DNA from 4 places in the Duganella sp. HH101 genome. Region 2 is predicted to be linked to each of the others. Evidence: riboswitches for the same ligand, from Rfam matches in the RefSeq annotation. Region 2 holds a riboswitch; each other region holds the start of a gene.
The links. Region 2 has a riboswitch for cobalamin ahead of DUGA2_RS31530 (TonB-dependent receptor domain-containing protein). Riboswitches for the same ligand answer to the same signal wherever they lie in the genome.
Positions count from the first base shown of each region.

Region 1: another riboswitch for cobalamin. It lies ahead of DUGA2_RS30965 (MotA/TolQ/ExbB proton channel family protein); the one in region 2 lies ahead of DUGA2_RS31530 (TonB-dependent receptor domain-containing protein).
Region 3: another riboswitch for cobalamin. It lies ahead of DUGA2_RS06410 (energy-coupling factor ABC transporter permease); the one in region 2 lies ahead of DUGA2_RS31530 (TonB-dependent receptor domain-containing protein).
Region 4: another riboswitch for cobalamin. It lies ahead of DUGA2_RS14835 (TonB-dependent receptor); the one in region 2 lies ahead of DUGA2_RS31530 (TonB-dependent receptor domain-containing protein).

Region 1 covers NZ_LRON01000037.1:3,665-8,462, reverse strand. The annotation lists gene DUGA2_RS30975 (cobaltochelatase subunit CobN) at 1-1,405, opposite strand, end outside; gene DUGA2_RS30970 (DUF2149 domain-containing protein) at 1,392-1,727, opposite strand; gene DUGA2_RS30965 (MotA/TolQ/ExbB proton channel family protein) at 1,729-2,325, opposite strand; cobalamin riboswitch at 2,503-2,724, opposite strand; gene cueR (Cu(I)-responsive transcriptional regulator) at 2,726-3,112, opposite strand; gene DUGA2_RS30955 (cation-translocating P-type ATPase) at 3,109-4,798, opposite strand, start outside.
Region 2 covers NZ_LRON01000042.1:17,203-22,000, forward strand. The annotation lists gene DUGA2_RS31520 (ABC transporter ATP-binding protein) at 1-95, opposite strand, end outside; gene DUGA2_RS31525 (iron ABC transporter permease) at 95-1,117, opposite strand; gene DUGA2_RS31530 (TonB-dependent receptor domain-containing protein) at 1,195-3,054, opposite strand; cobalamin riboswitch at 3,155-3,387, opposite strand; gene DUGA2_RS31535 (histidine phosphatase family protein) at 3,421-3,972, opposite strand; gene DUGA2_RS31540 (adenosylcobinamide-GDP ribazoletransferase) at 3,977-4,759, opposite strand; gene cobT (nicotinate-nucleotide--dimethylbenzimidazole phosphoribosyltransferase) at 4,765-4,798, opposite strand, start outside.
Region 3 covers NZ_LRON01000003.1:285,973-290,770, reverse strand. The annotation lists gene cobM (precorrin-4 C(11)-methyltransferase) at 1-464, opposite strand, end outside; gene DUGA2_RS06425 (energy-coupling factor ABC transporter ATP-binding protein) at 461-1,327, opposite strand; gene cbiQ (cobalt ECF transporter T component CbiQ) at 1,324-2,058, opposite strand; gene DUGA2_RS06415 (energy-coupling factor ABC transporter substrate-binding protein) at 2,048-2,395, opposite strand; gene DUGA2_RS06410 (energy-coupling factor ABC transporter permease) at 2,392-3,075, opposite strand; cobalamin riboswitch at 3,191-3,384, opposite strand; gene cobA (uroporphyrinogen-III C-methyltransferase) at 3,469-4,188, shown strand; gene map (type I methionyl aminopeptidase) at 4,190-4,798, opposite strand, start outside.
Region 4 covers NZ_LRON01000008.1:117,533-122,330, forward strand. The annotation lists gene ylqF (ribosome biogenesis GTPase YlqF) at 1-87, shown strand, start outside; gene DUGA2_RS14830 (class III extradiol ring-cleavage dioxygenase) at 110-907, opposite strand; cobalamin riboswitch at 1,019-1,194, shown strand; gene DUGA2_RS14835 (TonB-dependent receptor) at 1,275-3,290, shown strand; gene DUGA2_RS14840 (cobalamin-binding protein) at 3,290-4,192, shown strand; gene DUGA2_RS14845 (thiol:disulfide interchange protein DsbA/DsbL) at 4,279-4,798, shown strand, end outside.

The DNA of each region.
Region 1 (4,798 bases), on a different contig from region 2:
TCTGGTAGTCGGCCAGCGGCACCAGCAGCGCCTGGCCGCTTTCGGCCAGATGCTTCAGGCCCGCCATGTAGTCGCCCTTGGACTTGCCGGGGTAGTTGCCCCACTGCTGGATCTCGCCTTGCAGTTCGTCCTGGGACGGCGGCAGCGCGGCGCCGGTCTGGTAGCCGTCCTGCTTCAGGCGCTGGACGATCTGCCACAGGCTTTCCGGCAGCACGTTCAGGTAGGCCGCGCCGATGGTCTCGGAGCCATGCGGATAGTTAAAGTAGATCATGGCGATGCGCTTGTCGCCGTTGGCCTTCTGGCGCAAGGCCAGCCAGCTGGCGACGCGCTCGTTGAGGCGCTCGATACGTTCGGGGATAGGCGTCTCCTCGACGTAGGCCAGGCCGGTCTGCGCATCGCTGATGCGTTCGCGGCTGGCGACCACGGTCGGCTGGATCAGGCCCGCCACTTCGGCGCCGGCCAGCTGCCAGGTGCGTTCGATGATATCGAGGCCGATCTTCGATTCCTGCCACTGCGCCAGCGACTGCTGGCTCAGCGTGATGACGTTGATGGCGGGGACGCCGATCTTGTCCAGCAGCGCGCCGGTGTTGGCGGTGCCGCCCACCTTCATGCCCAGCGCGACGATCAGCTCGACGCGGCTCTTGCCGTTTTCATCGAGCAGGAAGCGCAGCGGCACGTCGTACGGATAGCCGAACACCGGCAGCACGTTGTAGCCGCTGGCCTCCAGCCGCGCGACGATGGCCGCCAGCGGCAGGGTTTGTCCCGCCACCAGGCTGGCGCGGTAAAACGGCACGGCGATCCACGGCGCACCGGTCTTGTAGTTGGCGTAGCCTTGCAGGTACTGCTCGTAGCTGCTGGACGTGCGGTTGGCCGCCACGTCGTACAGGCCCACTTCCGGCATCGCATGCACCGGCGCCACGGACAGCCTGGCGCCGAAATGGTTGCGCAGGATGTAGCGCAGCAGATTGCCCACGTTCTCCACGCCGCCTTCGCGGTGGTAGGACTGTATGCTTGCATCGTCGCGCACGCCCTGCTCGCGCAGGCTGTCGTCGATGGCGCCGCCGACCGCGAACACCGGACGGCGCGCCTTTTGCAGTGCCAGCAGTTCGGCGCTCAGGCCCACCATGGCCTGGCGGCCCTTGGCGTTGACGACGGCTACGTCGGCGCTGGTCAGCGCCGCGCGGTCGGCCGGCGTCATGCCGTTGGCGGGGATGATGCGCACGGCGACGTTCAACTCCTTCAACTCGGCCTGCAGGCCGCGCACCGCCAGCACCGCCGGGCGCGATTCCACATCGCCCAGCATCAGCGCCAGCGTGCGCGGCGCCTGCGCGGAGTGCACATAGCCGCCGATGCACAGGGACACCAGCAACAGCAGCAGCGCCCACAGTTTGTTATTCCGGTACATAGACGACCTTCCCATCCGGCAGCTGGTACGCAGTGCCCAGGCGCTTGCCGGAGCCAGACAGCGGCTTGTCGCTGACTTTGCTGACCTTGATTTCAGAGCCCTTCTTGGTCAGCACCTCGACATGGCCGTCGGCGCTTTTCTTGGCGATGGTGACTTCGGAGTTCGGATCCAGCAGGTCCATCATGTTCCAGGCCGAGAACAGCGCCAGCATCATGGCGACGATGAAGACGATGCTGGCGTCGAACAGGTTGGCGACGCCGGACAGCGGGTCTTCGTTATGCTCGCCGATGCGGCTGAAGCGGTGGCGGTTCATATAGCGCATCTCAGGCTCCCGCGCGCACCAGGTGCGGCTTGTGGTCCTGCGCCGCCAGGTGGGATTCGGCCACGTAGGCGATCTCGGTCAGGTCGGTGCGCAGCCAGTGCTCGCGCACCAGGCTCAGTACATAGGCGCTGACGCTGCACGCCAGGCCGACCACGGTGGCGGTGAAGGCGGTGGTCATCGACTCGGCCATCTTCGGCAGATTGCCCTGCGCCAGGCCGGCCAGCGAGATGCCCATCGGGATCAGGGTGCCCATCAGGCCCAGTGCCGGGCCGACGCGCACCACGAAGCGCACCGCATCCAGGCGGCGCACGCCGTTGGCGTCGGCGCGCTGCACCAGGCGTTCGAGGCGGGCGTCCAGTCCCGGCTCGCCTTCCTGCGCGGTCAGCACGGCGGCCATCTCCTGCCTGGCGGTGGCGACCAGCACGCGCACGCCGCGGCGGCGCTCCAGCCATTCGGCGGCGAAGGTGCCGAAGCACACGAGCATATGCAGCACCAGCGCTGCGATCCCCAGCAGCACGGGCAGGTACAGGATGGTGGAAATGGAGTACAGCAGTGTCTCGATGGAGTGCACGGCCGCGTCGGTGGGCAGGTTAAACATGGGATGGTCCAATAGGCAGGGATAAAAAATCGGGGCGCACGGGTGCGCGGACGGCGCGTGCGCAAGGCACGGCCGCCAGTCGGCAGGGCCGTGGCGCGAAAAATCGATGCATAGGTGTAGATCAAAACAGATGCAAGCCGCTCACCTCCCCGTGAGCGGATTGAACAGAAATGCCTGGGCATTTCCACCTGTCTTGGCCGGTATCCGGGCTGGCAAGCGACACCGCCTGACCTTCCCATGCGCGGGCACAGTGGTCTGAAGAGGCGGATTTGTCGTCAACGACGACGCTTGTTTACCGTTGCGGGGGCAGCACATGTTGGCTGGCGTGGCCAGCTTCATGTTTCCCGTTTAACTGCGCGTCTGGACAGACGCGCGGGCACCAAAACCGGGCGATTATACTTTAACCGGCAAGAGTTTGGAGAATCGGGCAGTCGGGGCGGTGATCGCCGTGGCAGCAGCCGGCCAGCGTTTGCAGGGTGTCGCGCATTTCGGTCAGCTCGGCGATGCGCTGGTTCAGCTCCGCCACGTGGCCCAGCGCGATGGTCTTGACGTCGGCGCTGGCGCGCTCCTTGTTCTGCCACAGCGACAGCAGATCGCGGATCTGGTCGAGCGAGAAGCCCAGCGCGCGGCCGCGCTTGACGAAGCGCAGCGTGTGCAGGTCGTTGTCGCCGTAGATGCGGTAGCCGGCCTCGCTGCGCCGCCCCGCCGGGATCAGGGCGATGCTTTCGTAGTAGCGGATCATCTTGGCGGAGACGCCGCTGGCTGTTGCCGCTTGTCCGATGTTCATGCTTGTCCTTTCAGGTGGTCCGGCTTCCAGCGGCGCAGCAGCAGGGCGTTGCTGATGACGCTGACGGAGCTGAGCGCCATCGCGGCGCCTGCGACCATGGGGTTGAGCAGGCCGAAGGCGGCCAGCGGGATGCCGACCAGATTGTAGATGAAGGCCCAGAACAGGTTCTGGCGTATCTTGCTGTAGCTGCGGCGCGAGATCGAGATGGCGGCTGCCACCAGTGCGGGATCGCCGCGCATGAGGGTGATGCCGGCGGCGTGCATGGCGACGTCGGTGCCGCTGGACATGGCGATGCCGACATCGGCGGCGGCCAGCGCGGGCGCGTCGTTGATGCCGTCGCCGACCATGGCGATGCAGCTGTCTTTGCTCTTCAGCGCGGCGACGGCCGCGGCTTTGTCGGCGGGCAGCATGTTGGCGACGATGCGGCCGACGCCCAGCGCTTTGCCGACGGCGTCGGCGCTGCCCTGGTTGTCGCCGGTGAGCAGGATGGTCTGGATGTGCATGTCGTGCAGCGCTTGCAGTGCGGCGCGGGCCTGGGGTTTGATGCGGTCGCCGAAGGCCAGCAGGCCCAATAGCTGCGCGGGCTGCGGCGGGTTCGAAGCGGCCAGCCAGGAGATTGTCAGGCCTTGCCGTTCCAGTTCTGCGGCGCGGGCGTTCAGCGCATCCAGCGCGACACCCTCTTCCTGCATCAGCCGCGTGCTGCCCAGGATCAGGCGCACGCCATCGACGGTGGCCGCGACACCACGGCCCGGCAATGCAGCGACGCTGGTGACGCTCGGTGCGGCGGCGGTGACGGCGCTGCTGGCGGTGGCGACGTCGGCGGCATCGGTAACAGCGCGGGCCAGCGCATGTTCGCTGCCGCGCTGGATGGCGGCGGCCAGTTGCAGCAGCCGCGCCTCATCGATGCCGGCTGGTTCCAGCGCAACAAGCGACGGCTTGCCTTCGGTGAGCGTGCCGGTCTTGTCGAACGCCACGGTGGTGATGCGATGCGCCAGCTCCAGCGCTTCCGCATCCTTGATCAGTATTCCGTAGCGCGCGGCCACGCCGGTGCCGGCCATGATGGCGGCGGGCGTCGCCAATCCCAGCGCGCATGGGCAGGCGATCACCATCACCGCCACCGCATTGATGATGGCCCGTTCGGCGTCGCCGGTCGCCAGCCACCAGCCAGCCAGCGTCAGCGCCGCCAGCACCAGCACCACAGGCACGAACACCGCGCTGACGCCGTCCACCAGATGCTGCACCGGCGCCTTGGCCGCCTGCGCATCCTCGACCAGACGTATGATGCGCGCCAGCGTGCTCTCCGCGCCCACCGCCGTCACCCGCACCAGCAGCAGGCCTTCGCCATTGATGGCGCCTCCCGTCACGCGGTCGCCCGCATGGCGCGCCACCGGCAGGCTCTCGCCGGTGATGAGCGCTTCGTCGACATGGCTGGCGCCCTCCACCACTTCGCCGTCGACCGCGACCCGCTCGCCCGGCCGCACCACCACCAGTTCGCCCGGTTGCACGTCGGCGATCGGCACGTCCACATCCTGCGCGCCGCGCCGCACCCGCGCCGATTCTGGCCGCAGCACCTGCAAGGCGCGGATCGCCGACGTGGTCTGGCGCTTGGCCCGCGCCTCCAGCCATTTGCCCAGCAAGATCAGGGTGATCACCACGGCCGACGCTTCGAAGTACAGATGCGGCATG
Region 2 (4,798 bases):
ACGCTCCAGCATTCGCCTTCGCGCACATGCCAGTTCAGATCCGCGATCAGCTGGCGGCGGCCGATTTTTAATGAGAGATTGTGAGTGCCTATCATTATTTGCGCAGCCGGTGAAGTTGATACAGGAAGACCGGGGCGCCGATCAGCGCCGTGACGACACCCACCGGCAGCTGTTGCGGCGCGATGATGGTGCGGGCCAGCGTGTCGGCCAGCAGCAGGAAGCTGCCGCCGGCCAGCGCCGCCGCCGGTATCAGCACGCGGTGGTCCGGGCCGACGGCGAAGCGGCAGGCATGCGGTACGATCAGGCCGACGAAGCCGACGCTGCCCGCGCTGGTGACGGCGCTGGCGGTCAGCAGGCCGGAAACGAAGAACAGGCCCTTGCGCAGCGCGCCGACGCGGATGCCCAGCGTGGCTGCAGCTTCGGCGTGCAGCGCCATCACGTTCATGGAGCGGGCGCTGCGCAGTGCGAATACCAGGGCGCCTGCTAGCACTATCCATGGCAGCGCGCGCATTGGTGCGCCGGCCAGGTCGCCGATCATCCAGAACACCATGCTGCGCAAGCGGCTTTCCGGGGCGATGGACAGCATCAGCGTCACCAGCGCCATGCAGGCGGAAGACAGGATCACGCCGGTCAGCAGCAGCAGGGCGGTGCCGCCGTCGGCCGCCGCGCCGCCGCGCAGGTCGCGCCGGGCCAGCAGATACAACATCATCGAGACGGCGACCGCGCCGGCGAAGGCCGAGGCGTCGACCATCCAGATGGCGCAGCCGAACAGCAGCGCTGCCAGCGCGCCGACCGAGGCGCCGGCGGAAATGCCAAGCACATAGGGATCGGCCAATGGGTTGCGCAGCAGCGCCTGCATCATCACCCCCGCCAGCGACAGGGCCGAGCCGGTGACGAAGGCGGTCAGCGCGCGGCTCAGGCGCAGGTCGAGCAGGGTCGATGCCAGGGTTTGGGTCTGGCCATGCAGCAGTTCACCGATTGCTGCGGGAATGTCAGAGAGGGGAATCGAGACCGAACCGGTCATGCCCGAGAAAATGAGGCTGGCAAACGCGAACAGCACCAACCCGATCAGGGTGATGGCGGCGCGCTGTCGCAGGTTGCGGGAGAAAGAATGCATGCACTGCTTTCAAAAAAGAGAGGCTGCCGGGCGCGCGGCGGATGCGCTCCACGCCCGGCAGGTTACACCATTACTGCTTATTTGTAGCCGTAGCGGATGCCGGCGAACAGCTTGGACATTGGCGTGGCGTAGTTGCGCGCCAGGTCGTACTGTTTGTCGTTGATGTTGTTCCAGCGGACCAGCGCCGACCAGTCACGGTTGAAGTGATAGGTCGCGTACAGGTTGACCAGGCCATAGCCGCCCAGGCGGTTATTGTTGGCTGCATCGTCATAGCGGTCGCCGGACAGCTGGAGCTCCACGCCGGCCTTCCAGGCGCCGGCGCTGTAGTCGGCCAGCAGGTTGCCGTGTTTTTTGGCGCGACGTTGCAGGCGCTTGCCGCTGGTTTCGTCCTTCGGGTCTTGCAGGTCGACGTTGGCGGCGAGGTTGAAGCGGCCCAGTTGCTGGCTCGCGGACAGCGTCAAGCCTTCAAGCAGGGCGTGGTTGACGTTGTAGGCGCAACCGCTGGTGTAGCCGGCGGAGCCGAACGGGCACGGGTTGGTGTTGACCAGCAGGTCGGTCAGGCGATTGCGATAGTAGCTGGCGCTGAGTGCGGTGGCGCCGCTGTCGTAGCGCAGACCGATTTCGGCGTTCTTGCCCAGCTCCGGCTTGTTGCGTGGATTGCCGTAGGACGGGTAGTACAGCTCATTGTAGGTCGGTGCGCGGAAGCTGGTGCCATAGCTGGCGGTGGCGCGCAGCGCCTGCGTGAAGTTGTAGCCATAGCCGAGGGAGCCGGTGGTCTTCGCGCCGTACATCGATTTGTCGCGGCGCGCGCTGGCGGTGAACAGGTTGTCGCCACGGCGGGCGTTGTACGAAGCCGCGAAGGAGTTGGTGGTGCGCTGCGGGTTATCCAGTTTGAAGCCGTTGGTCTCGACTTCTTCTTTACGGTGGCTGTACAGCAGTTGCAGCACGTCGGCGCCGACCTGCACATCATTCTGCCAGGTGAAGTCGGTCTGCTTGGTGTTGATCTGGGAATAGCCGGAAGCCAGGGGGCTGCTGTAGGTGGCGCCTTCGTCCTTGGTCTGCGAGTACTGCACCAGGCTTTGCCAGATCGGCAGGATCTGGTTCTTGCTGTAGATGGCGGCGTTTTCGAGTTTTGCATTCGAGCGCACATCGAAGGCGGCAGCGCCGTTGTCGTACTGGGATTCGAGCTTGCTGTGCAGGAGCAGCGCGCCGACTTCGTGGCCTTCGGCCAGGCGCAGGCCGAATTGGGCTGCTGCGCTTTCGTGGTCGTAGCCGTCCTTGTCGGCGTTGTAGGCTTTGCCGATGGCTGGGCGGGTGGCCGAGAAGCCGTCCGATTTTTCCTTGCCGGCGCTGATCGCGTAGCTGATGCTGTGTTCACCGCCGGTGGCGCCGGAGATCGAAGCGTCGGCTTCGCGGGTGTTGTCGGTGCCGTAGCCGGCGAAGGCGGTCAACGCCGGTGCGCCCTTGCCCTTCTTGGTGAAGATCTGGATCACGCCGCCGATGGCGTCCGCGCCATAAAGGGAGCTCAGTGGGCCGTAGATGATTTCGATATGATCGACGGCGGTCAGCGGAATGGCGCTCCAGTTGGCGGCGCCGGTGGTGGACGAGCCGATACGCACGCCGTCGACCAGCACGATATTCTGGTTGCTGTTGGCGCCGCGGATAAACACGGTGGAGTTGGTGCCGGCGCCGCCGGTGCGGGCGATCTCGATGCCGCGCTGGCGTTGCAGCAGGTCGACGATGGAGCCGGCGCCGGATTCGGCGATCTGTTCGGGGCTGATGGTCACGCTGTCGCTGATCACGTCGGCCAGCGCCTGCGGGTGGCGGGTTGCGGTGACGAGCACGGTGCCGGCGGTCGGTTCGGCGTGGGCATAGGAGGCGGCCATTGCCAGCGCCAGCGACGTCAGGGCCGCTGGACGGGAGATACGAAGGGTCATGATGTAGTTTTTCTGTTAATAGCAACCGGCCGACGTCCCCGTGGGCCAGATTGAACAGAAGCGGAGAACCGGGAATCGCCTGTTGCGCTCATCCAGTTCGTTCGCTTCCACCTGATTTGGCCGGTATCCGGGCTGGCAAGTTAAACCGCCTCACCTTCCCATGCGGAGCACAGTGGTTGTCAGAGGTGGTTTGTCGCGCATGCATTGCGACACTTGCTTACCGTTGCGGGGGCAGCACACGTGGGCCTTGGCTGCGTGAGCCGAGAGCTTCGTGTTTCCCGTTTAACTGCGCATCTGGACAGACGCGCGGGCACCAAAACCCCGTCATTATACGGGTTTGTGCCGCAACGGTCATGGGGCGGCGGTTCAGCTTTGCAGCGTCAGCGTGGCGCCATAGGCGATTTGATGCGGGTTTTGGGCCCCTTGCATGGCCATGTCGGCGGGAGCCAGGCCTGCGTGGCTGGCCGACAGCAGACGCATCGCGCCGGCATGACAGATGATGATGGCATCCCGCTGCTGGCGCTGGAGGTCGGCGTGGAAGGCCGCGATGCGGCAGGCCATTTGCAGCACGCTTTCGCCGCCGCCGGGACGGTATTGGACAAGATCGGCGGCCCAAGCGTCGATGTCGGCGCGGGGGATATCGTCCCAGGGCCGCAGCTCCCAGTCGCCGAAGTCGATTTCCGCGATGCGGGCGTCGAATAGCGGAGGGGCGGATTGCAGCGGCGCCGCCAGTTGCGTAGCCAGGGTGGCGCAGCGTTGTAGCGGGCTGCTATATATAGGGCGGCCGCGCGGCAGTGTGGCTGTCAGCGCGGCCAGTGTCTGCGCCAGTTGTTCCGGCGCGACCGCCAGATCGCTGCGGCCGTAGCACACGCCAGGAGCGATCAGCGGCTGCGGATGACGGACCAGTATCAGCTGCACGGCGTTACCAGGGGAGGGCGCCGTGGTGCATGCTGGCCAGTACGCACAGGTAGAACGCCACTTCGCTGAGTTGCTGCACCGCGCCGAGGCAGTCGCCCGTGTAGCCCGCGATGCGGCGGACGAATTTGCGGGCCAGCCAGATGGTGGCGATGCCGGCCGCGACGATGCCGGTCGCCAGTGCGCTCCAGGTCAGCCATCCGCAGGCGATCATCGCCAGTGCGGGAATGGCAGCGGTGACGGCTGCTAGCAGGAATTCAATGGTGCTCATCTTTTGTGCCAGCGGTTTAGCCTTGCCTTCGGCGCGCGCGTAATCGAGGCGCCAGATCAGGGAGGAGGCCATCAGGCGCGATAGCGGGTGGGCGACGAGCAGTGCGGCGATCGCAGCCAGCGGCGGCAGCATGGACAGCGTCGCGCATTTTGTACCGAGCAGGCAGATGATGCCGATGGCGCCATAGGCGCCGATGCGCGAGTCCTTCATGATCTCCAATACGCGCTCCGTCGTCATGCCGCCGCCAAAGCCATCGCACATGTCGGCGAAGCCGTCTTCGTGGAAGGCGCCGGTGGCGTAGATGCCGGCGGCGGTCGACAGCAGCACGGCGACCGGCGCGGGGAAGATCCAGGCCGCGAGCGCATAGACGCCGGCCGCAATCGCTGCCACCACCACGCCGACCAGCGGGAAGTAGCGCGAGGCCTGGTTCAGCCACGCGGCATCGAACCCCACCCAGCCAGGAATCGGCAGGCGGGTGAAGAACTGGAGTGCGGTGAAGAACAGGCGTAGTTGATGCACGGCGCTTACTCGGACTTCTCGCTGACCTGGGCCGATTCG
Region 3 (4,798 bases), on a different contig from region 2:
TCGCCGTCCGGCATCGGCGTGCGGCCTTCGACGCGGGTGAGGATCACGGTCTGCGTCACTTCCGGCAGCGTCATGGATTCGCCGGCCGCCGCCATCGAGGCCATTGCGGACGATACGCCCGGCACCACCGACCATTCGATGCCGGCGTCGCTCAATGGGCGCGCCAGCTCGATCAGCGCGCCATACAGCGCCGGGTCGCCGGTTTGCAGGCGCACCACCGTGGCGTGGCTGCGCGCCTGCTCGATCAGCCAGGCCGTCATCTCTTCCAGCGTCATGTCCTTGGAGTCGCGGATGGCGCAGCCGGGCGGCGCGTACAGCGTCACGGCGTGGTCGACCAGCGAACCGGCGAACAGCACCGCGCCGGCTTGCGACAGCAGCTTCTGGCCTTTGACTGTGATGAGTTCCGGGTCGCCGGGGCCGGCGCCTACGAACCAGATTTTTCCGAAGGGGGTCATGCCGGTCATGCGTTTGCTCCTGTTGGTTGTAGTGCGCGCAGCGCGTCCAGCAGCGCGTCGACGCTGCGTGGCGCGGGGCCTTGCGGCAGAACGCCGAGGGCGACCAGTTCCGCGTGCAGCGCCAGGGCGGCCGGCGGACGCTGGCCTGCTGCGCGCAGCATGTCGGTCTGCGCCGCCATGTGCTGCGCCGGGCCGGAGGCGATGCAGCGGCCGGCCGACATCACGTGGATGTCGTCGGCCCAGCGCAGCGCGAAGTCGATGTCGTGGGTGGACAGCAGTACTGTCACGCCGCGCGCGGCGAGGCGGTCCAGCAGCGCGGCCAGTTCGGTTTGCATGGGGGCGTCCAGGCCCGCCATGGGTTCGTCCAGCAGCAGCACGTCGGGTTCCATCGCCAGCACGCCGGCGATGCAGACGCGCTTCTTCTGGCCGAAGCTCAGTTGGTGCACGGCGCGGCGCGCGTGGCCGCGCAGGCCGACGGCGTCCAGCGCGGCGGCGACGCGGGTGCGCACTTCGGCGGCGTCCAGGCCGAGGTTCAAGGGGCCGAAGGAAACGTCTTCCTCGACCAGTGCGGAGAACAGCTGGCGGTCCGGGTTCTGGAACACCAGGCCCACGCGGCTGCGTAGCGCGGTGAGTCCCTGGCGGCTGTAATCGAAGGGCTGGCCGTCGACGCGCAGCGTGCCGGCGGTCGGGCGCAGCAAGCCGTTCAGGTGTTGCAGTACGGTGGTCTTGCCGGCGCCGTTGGCGCCCAGCAGCGCGTAGCGGCGGCCGCGTTGCAGCGCCAGCGTGCAGTCGCGCAGGCCGGTGCTGCCGTCCGGGTAGATATGGTCGACGGCTTGCAGCTCAAGCTGCGGCGTGCTCACGGGGGCGTTCACAGACGATCTCCCACGGCGATCGCCAGCATCAGCGCGCCTGCCAGCGCGGCCCACGCCTGCTGGCGCCGAGCCAGCGGATAGACGGCGGGCAGGAAGCGCAGCGTACCCTGGTAGGCGCGGGCGTCGGCGGCCATTTGCAGGGCGGCGGCGCGCTGCCACACCTGGACCGCCATCTGGCCCGCCAGCAGGCCGGTGGAGCGCCATGCCTGGCGCAAGTTGCGATAGCCGAGGCGCGCGCTCTGCGCGGTGATGCTTTCGTCCCAGGCCTGGCGCATAACGAAGAGCATGCGGTAGCAAAGCACCATCAGGTCGAGCAGCAGCTCGGGCGTGCGCAGGCGCCGCAGCAGGTTGAGCAGATCCGGCAGGGGCGTGGTCAGCACGAGGCCGAGCAGCGCGGCCAGCATGGCGAGCGAGCGCAGGGCGGTATGTTCGATGGTCGGCAGCATGGCGGTGGTGAGGCCCCACTGGCCATGGGCGTCGGGGCCGACCAGCATGGTCAGGCAGGACAGCAGCAGGAAGCCGAGCGGCGGCAGCGCCACTTGCAGGTAGGCGCGCGGGTTCACGCGTGCGCCGCACAGCGCGGCCAGCATCAGCAACGTCGCCAGTGCGCCCAGTGCGGCGGGACTGCGTGCAAGCCAGGCCGCGACGATGCCGGCCAGCGCAAACCACGCCTTGGCCGACGGCGCTACGTCGCGCCAGCGGCTCGCGTACGCCGACGCCTCAATCAGCACGGCGGTCCTGGGACGATCCGGCAGCAGCGTCCCGGCGCGCGCGTTCGCGGGCGAAGGACAGGCCAAGCCAGAAGCCGATCACGCCGGCGCCGGTGGCCGCTTGCAGCGCGAACAGCAGCGAGGCGATTTCCGGGCTGGCCGGCGAGAAGACTGGCGCGAACCACGGCTGGTAGCCGGGCGCGATATCGCCGATGGCCCGCTGTGCGCGGTCGTCGGCGCCGGCGAAGATCGCGGGTGCTTCAGAGCCGGGCGCCGCAGGCGGCGCGCTCACCAGCCATAGCGGCAGCACCGTCAGCAAAATGATCGCCAACCATAGCAGGCAGGTACGGGCCTTCATGCGCCCTCCTTCCGCGCGCTTAAACGCATCACCGGCAGCGCGCGCAGTTCGTGGGAATTGAAGCGCACCATGGCGTTCACCACCAGCACCGTCAGCAAGCCTTCGCTGATGGCGATCGGCACCTGCGTCAGCGCGAAGATGCCGGCGAACTTGAAGAACGATACGCCGAACCCGCCTGCCGCAGCAGGGAAGGCCAGCGCCAGTTGCGCCGAGGTGGTCACGTACGTGGCCAGGTCGCCGAGGCTGGCGGCGAGGAACACCGCCACGGAGCGCGACAGGCCCAGCGCCGATACGGCGCGCAGCACGCCGTAGGACACGAACGGCCCGACGATGGCCATCGAGAACAGGTTGGCGCCCAGCGTGGTCAGGCCGCCGTGCGCCATCAGCAGCGCCTGGAACAGCAGCACGACAAAGCCGACCGGCACCATCGCGGCGGGGCCGAACAGGGCGGCGCCGAGGCCCACTCCCGTCGGGTGCGAACAACTGCCCGTCACCGACGGCAGCTTGAGCGCCGACAGCAGGAAGGCGAATGCGGCGGCCACGCCCAGCAGCATGCGCCGCTCGGGATGGGCGTGCAGGTCGCGGCCGATGGCGCGCAAGCCCCAGGCCAGAAAAGGTAAGGAAACGGCTGCCCAGCCGAGCGCGTGCGCTGGCGGCAAAAAGCCTTCCATGATGTGCATTCGAAACCTCCCGTCGAATGGGCGATATGGACACCAAGGACAGGGGCAGGAGAGGACGGTCGACAGCAGCGCGGACGGAAAGCCGGTCGACAGCGGCTTCCCCTTACCCCGGAGAATGGTGCTGGACTTTTTGGGCCGGTATTCTGGCTCGCCTTCATCCTTCTCCGTGTCTTCCCGCGTGTTACGGCAGTGACGTGATGACGGAGTCGTCTGGCTTACAGCAGCGGGGGCTGCACCGGAATTACACCGGTTTCCCGTTTAACGCCTATCCCCGCAGGGATTCGGCGCACCCAAGCGTCGCATCTTACACTAGGCCCCATAGCGTGCCAAGCGAAACCCAAACCGTGCGGTAGCCGGTATCATTCGCCCTGGAACATCACTCAAAGGATAGCAATGGCAGCGCTGGGAAAAGTCTATTTGATCGGAGCGGGACCGGGCGCGGCCGACCTGATCACGGTGCGCGGCGCGCGTTTGCTGGCGCAGGCCGAGGTGGTTTTATACGACGCGCTGGTGACGCCGGAGATGCTGGCGCTGTGCGCGCAGGCGGAGCTGATTTCGGTCGGCAAGCGCTCGGGCCAGCGCTCCACCGCGCAGACGGCGATCAACCAGCAGCTGGTCGAATGCGCGCAGCGCTATCAAATGGTGGTGCGGCTCAAGGGCGGCGATCCGATGCTGTTCGGCCGTGCCGACGAGGAGTTGCGCGCACTGGAAGCGGAGGGCATCGAGGTCGAAGTCGTACCCGGCATCACCACCGCGCTGGCCGCCGCCGCCGCCACCAAGCAGCCGCTGACCCGGCGCGGTGTGGCCCGCAGCGTGGCCTTCTTCACCTCCAGCACCGCGCCCGGCGAGCCGGACCATCCCGCGCTGCCGGCGACGGACACGCTGGTTCAATACATGGGCGGCCGCGAAGCCGTCGGCACCGCCACCCGTTTGCTGGCCGAGGGACGCCGTCCCGATCTGCCGGTGGTGGTGGTGGAAAATTGCAGCCGCGCCGACCAGCGCATCCGGCGCCTGACGCTGTCGCGCCTGGGCGAAGGATTGGATGCGACGGAAGGGCCGGTGCTGGTGATGATCGGCGAGGCGCTGCAATTGCGCCAGCATCAACCGGTGTGATTTAGTTCGGCGATCTCTCTTCGGGGCGCAGCGTCAACACCTGCACGCCGTGCCGCGTCACCGCCACCGTATGCTCGAACTGCGCGGACAATTTTCCATCCGTGGTGACGACGGTCCAGCCGTCGTCTTCGGTATGCACGGTGCGGCGGCCCTGGTTGAGCATGGGCTCGATGGTGAACACCATCCCTTCCTGTAGCACCAGTCCGGTCTTCGGTTTGCCCCAATGCAGCACCTGCGGCGGTTCGTGCATTTCGCGGCCTATGCCGTGGCCGCAATATTCCTTGACCACCGTGTAGCCGGAGCGCCGCGCATGGCGCTCGATCGCGTGGCCCACGTCGCCCAGCCTGGCGCCCGGCCGCACGGTGCGGATGCCGTGCCACATCGCTTCGTAGGTCGTTTGCACCAGCCGCTTGGCCGATGCCGAGACGGCGCCGACGAAGTAGGTCTTGCTGGAGTCGGCGATGAAGCCGTTCTTCTCCAGCGTGATATCGAAGTTCACGATATCCCCGTCCTGCAGGATATCGCCGGCCGACGGCACGCCGTGGCACACCACGTGGTTGCGCGAGGAATTCAGCGCATAGGCATAGCCGTACTGCCCCTTGCTGGCCGG
Region 4 (4,798 bases), on a different contig from region 2:
GCCGAGATGGCGGTGAAGGCGGCCGAGAAAGCCGCGATCGCCGCCGCCAAGGCCGAAGCCTACGCCAACGGCAAGCGCGGCACCTAAATCCGGGGACCTGACCCCGGATTTAACCGAAGCGGAAGCTGCTCACCGCCAGCGATCCCATGAACGCGTCCTCGTGATAGGGGACGCTGGCCGCCTCGTTCTCCGCCGCGCCCAGCGCCACCATCAACGGCAGCAGATGCTCCTCGCGTGGATGCGCCATGCGCGCAGCCGGCGCCTTTTCCCACTCCATCAACTGCGCCGCGCGTTGCTGCGGCGGCAGCGCCATGGTCGCGCGCAGCCAGCCGTCGAAGGCGTGCGAGGCCGCCGCACCCTGGGCGTTGAACGCGCGCAGGTTGTGGTAACTGAGGCCGCTGCCGACGATCAGCACGCCCTGCTCGCGCAAGGGCGCCAGCAAACGTCCCGCCTCCAGGTGCGTCAACGGATCGAGGCCGTGCTTGAGCGACAGCTGCACGATGGGCACGTCCGCATCCGGATACACCGGATACATGGCGCTGAAGGTGCCGTGGTCGAAGCCGCGCTGCGGATCCAGCTGCGCCGGGAAACCGCCCGCATCGAGCAGCTGCTTAACCTGCGCCGCCAGCTCCGGCGCACCCGGCGCCTTGTACTGCACCTCATACGTGTGCGGCGGGAAGCCGCCGTAGTCGTAGATCATCGGCGGCCGTGCCGACGACGACACCGTGAAATCGCGGCCCTCCCAGTGCGCCGTGATCACCAGCACCGCCTTCGGCGTCACGCCGAGCTGGCGCGGGATGTCGCGCAGCGACGCGTCCAGCTGGCCGTACAGATGGCCCACCTGGTCCATCATGAACGGCCAGGGGCCGCCGCCGTGGGAAAGGAAATAGCTGGGCAATGCATGCATGGTAAAGCTCCGGTGTGAGGTTGAACTCACTATAAGGACGGAAGCTGTTGCAATCAATGCGCGAAATGTAGATAGGTCATATCTAAAAAGTTAATGATACGGGGCAGGGGCGTATAATGCCGGGGTTCTGGTGCTTGCCCATGTGCTCACATGTGCAGTTAAACGGGAAACACAGGCCGCCCACGCTCGCAGCGTGACGGCCAAGGTGTGCTGCCCCCGCAACGGTAACGCAAGGCCGCTTGAGCGCCTTGCCAGCCCGGATACCGGCCAGACCAGGGGGAAGCGCGCGTGATGCGATCCGCGCGGCTTCCGTACACTTCCGGCTTGCGGGGACGCAGGCGGATGTCTCTTTTGAAAATGATCTGACATGCACTCCACCGCTTTCCAACCGCGCCTGCTGGCCGCCGCCGTTTCCCTGTGCTTCACCGCCGCCGTTCCCGTCGCCGCCCTGGCGCAAGATGCCGCCGCTGCCGGCGCCACCGCCGGCGCGCAGGTCGCCCAGATGCTGGCACCGATCGTCATCACCGGTTCGCGTTTCGACGCCGACCCGGCGCTGGCCCCGATCGGCGCCACCATCATCAGCGCGGAAGAGATCCAGCGCGCCGGCGCCAACGACGTCAACGCCGCGATCCGCAAAGTAGGCGGCGTCTACGGCCGCCAAAGCCTGGACGGCAGCCCGGACTTCGGCCTGGACCTGCGCGGCTTCGGCAGCAACAGCAGCCAGAACATGGTGATCGTGCTGGACGGCGTACGCCTGTCGGAGAATGAACTGAGCAGCGCCATCCTGTCGACCATCCCGATCTACACCGTGGACCACATCGAAATCACGCGCGGCGGCGCCAGCGTGTTGTACGGCGACGGCGCCACCGGCGGCGTGATCAACATCGTCACCAAGCGCCCGGTCAAGAACAGCCGCCGCGGCAGCGTGTTCGTCGAGGGCGGCCAGTTCCGCGCCGGCGAAGTGCGCGCGTCCGGCTTCCAGGCCTGGGACGGCTTCGCCGCCGACGCCACGCTGGACACCCAGCGCACCGACAACTACCGCGACAACAACGAATTCAAGCAGACCCACTTCAGCGGCGGCGCGCAATGGTTCGACAACGCCGGCCGCGCAGGCTTCCGCTACGAAGGCGCGCGCCAGGACATGCGCCTTCCCGGCTCGCTGAGCGAGGCAGAGTACAACGCCAATCCGCGCCAGAGCAAGACTCCCGACGATTACGCCACGCTCGACAGCGACCGCTTCACCGCCTTCGCCCAGCGCCGCATCGGCGGCTATGAGCTGGCGGCCGATCTGTCGTACCGCAAGAAGAAGGCGGAATCCGCCTACTCCTTCGGCGGCCCGCCGTCGATCACCACCTACGACAGCAAGCAGACTCAGTTCTCGCCGCGCGTGCGCCGCCTGGGCGAGATCGGCGGCCTGCTGAACGAGATGGTGGCCGGCTTCGACTGGACCGTCTGGAATCGCACCACGGCCACCAGCGCCAAGTACTCCGCAGCCGATGCGACGCAGCATTCGAAGGCCCTGTACGTCCGCGACGAACTGCGTTTTGACGCCGCCCATGAAGGCCGCGTGTCGGCCGGCGTGCGCCGCGAGATCTTCAACAAGGACTTCAGCGATGCCGTGAGTTTCGGCAGCACCGGCTACAAAGTGTCGCAAGGCCTGAACGCCTGGGAGCTGCAGGCGAGCTACATGCCAGTCGCGAAGCTGACCGTCTACGGCAAGGCTGGCCAAAGCTACCGTGTCGCCAATTCCGATGAAAACGCCTACACCCCGGGCTTCAACAAGCCGCTGGCGCCGCAGCAGTCGCATGACCTGGAGCTGGGCGTGAGCTATGGCACCGCCGCGCAGAAGATCACCGGCCGCGTATTCCGCCACAACCTGACCAACGAGATCTTCTACGATCCGACGATCTACGCCAACACCAACCTGGCGGCGACCCGCCGCGAAGGCTTCGAGCTCGATGCCGAGCAGCGGATCAACGCCAACTGGAGCGTCAACGCGCACTACCAGCACGTGGACGCCAAATTCACCGAGGGCGCCTACAACGGCAAGGAAATGATGCTGGTGCCGAAGAACACGCTGACCGCGCGCCTGAGCTGGACCCTGGCCACCGGCCACACCGCCGATGTCGGCGTGCAGTGGGTGGACAGCCAGCGCAACGGCGCGGACTTCGACAACAAGTGCCCGGCGCAGATCCCTGCCTACACCACGCTGGATGCGCGCTACGCCCGCAAGCTGGGCCAGTGGGAGTTCGCGGTGTCGGGCCTGAACCTGGCCGACAAGCGCTACTTCTCGCAAGCCTTCAGCTGCAAGGACGGCATCCAGGGCGCTATCTACGCCGCCGACGGCCGCCAGCTGAAACTGTCGGCCCGCTACGAGTTCTGATGCGCACCCCGACCACGACCGTTCGCCCTGCGCAGCTATTGCCTTGGCTGGCGCTGGCCTGCGCGCCGGTGTGCGCTCAACCTGCCGTCACGGTGAAGGACGACGCCGGCAACAGCGTCACCGTCGCCAGGCCGGCGCAGCGCATCATCTCGATGGCGCCGCACATCACCGAACTGCTGTTTGCGGCCGGCGGCGGCGAACGCGTGGTCGGCGTCATGAACTACAGCGACTATCCGGAAGCGGCCAAGCGCATCCCGCAGGTGGGCAGCAACGCCACCATCGACATGGAGCATGTGCTGGCGCTGCGCCCGGACCTGCTGGTGGTATGGAAAAGCGGGAACACCGCCCGCCAGCTCGACCAGCTGAAAAGCCTGGGCATCCCGATCTTCTACAGCGACCCGCAAAAGCTGGAAGAGGTAGCCACCAGCCTGACCCGCCTGGGGCAGCTGATGGACACCGGACCGTCCGCGCAAAAGGCCGCGCAGGACTACCGCCAGCGCATCGCCAGACTGTCGGCCGCCTATGCGCAGCGGTCCACGGTGCGGGTGTTCTACCAGATCTGGGAAAAGCCCATCTTCACGCTGAGCGGCGAGCATATCGTCAGCGACGCGATCCGCGTGTGCGGCGGCCAGAACGTGTTCGCCGCGCTCAAGGTGCCGGCGCCCACGGTCAGCACCGAGGCGGTGTTGCAGGAAAATCCGGAAGCCATCGTCGGCGGCGAGAAGCACGACGCCGAAGCCGGCATCAATATCTGGAAGCAGTACAAGGGCATGCAGGCGGTCCAGCGCGGCAACCTGTTCATGATCGACAGCGAAACCCTGGTGCGCGCCACGCCGCGCATCGCCGATGGCGTCGCCATGCTGTGCGAGCGGCTGGAAGCGGCACGCCAGCACCGGCCTTGATGGGTTTAATGCGGCCATAATTTGCACATCGTGGAAAAGGTGGTAATCTCGCGGCGTTTGCCACTCACCCTCGATGAAGGACTGTCATGCGTTTCCTGAGCTTCCTGCGCCCGCTGCTCGTCACCGCGGCCTTCATGGCCGCCGCCGCCGGCGCCCAAGCCGCCGATTTCAAGAACGGCGTGGACTACAACACGCTGGACCTGCCCAACCGTCCCGACACCGGCAAGAAGGTCGAAGTGCTGGAAGTGTTCATGTACCACTGCCCGTACTGCAACCAGCTGGAAGCGCCGCTGGCCGAATGGGTCAGGAAGCAGGGCGACAAGATCGTGTTCCGCCGCATGCACCTGGGCGAGGATGCGCAAGCCAAGGCCTTCTTCACGCTGGAGGCGATGAACGCGCTGGGCAACGGCATGCACGAAAAGCTGTTCCATGCCGTCCACGTCGAACATAACCGCCTCAACACCGACCAGGCCATCCTCGACTTCGTCGTCAAGAACGGCGTCGACAAGGCCAAATATCTGGAATTTTTCAACTCGTTTGGTGTCCAAGCGAAGATGAAGCGTGGCGTGCAGGTGGCAAACCAGTATAAACTGGACAGTGCTCCGA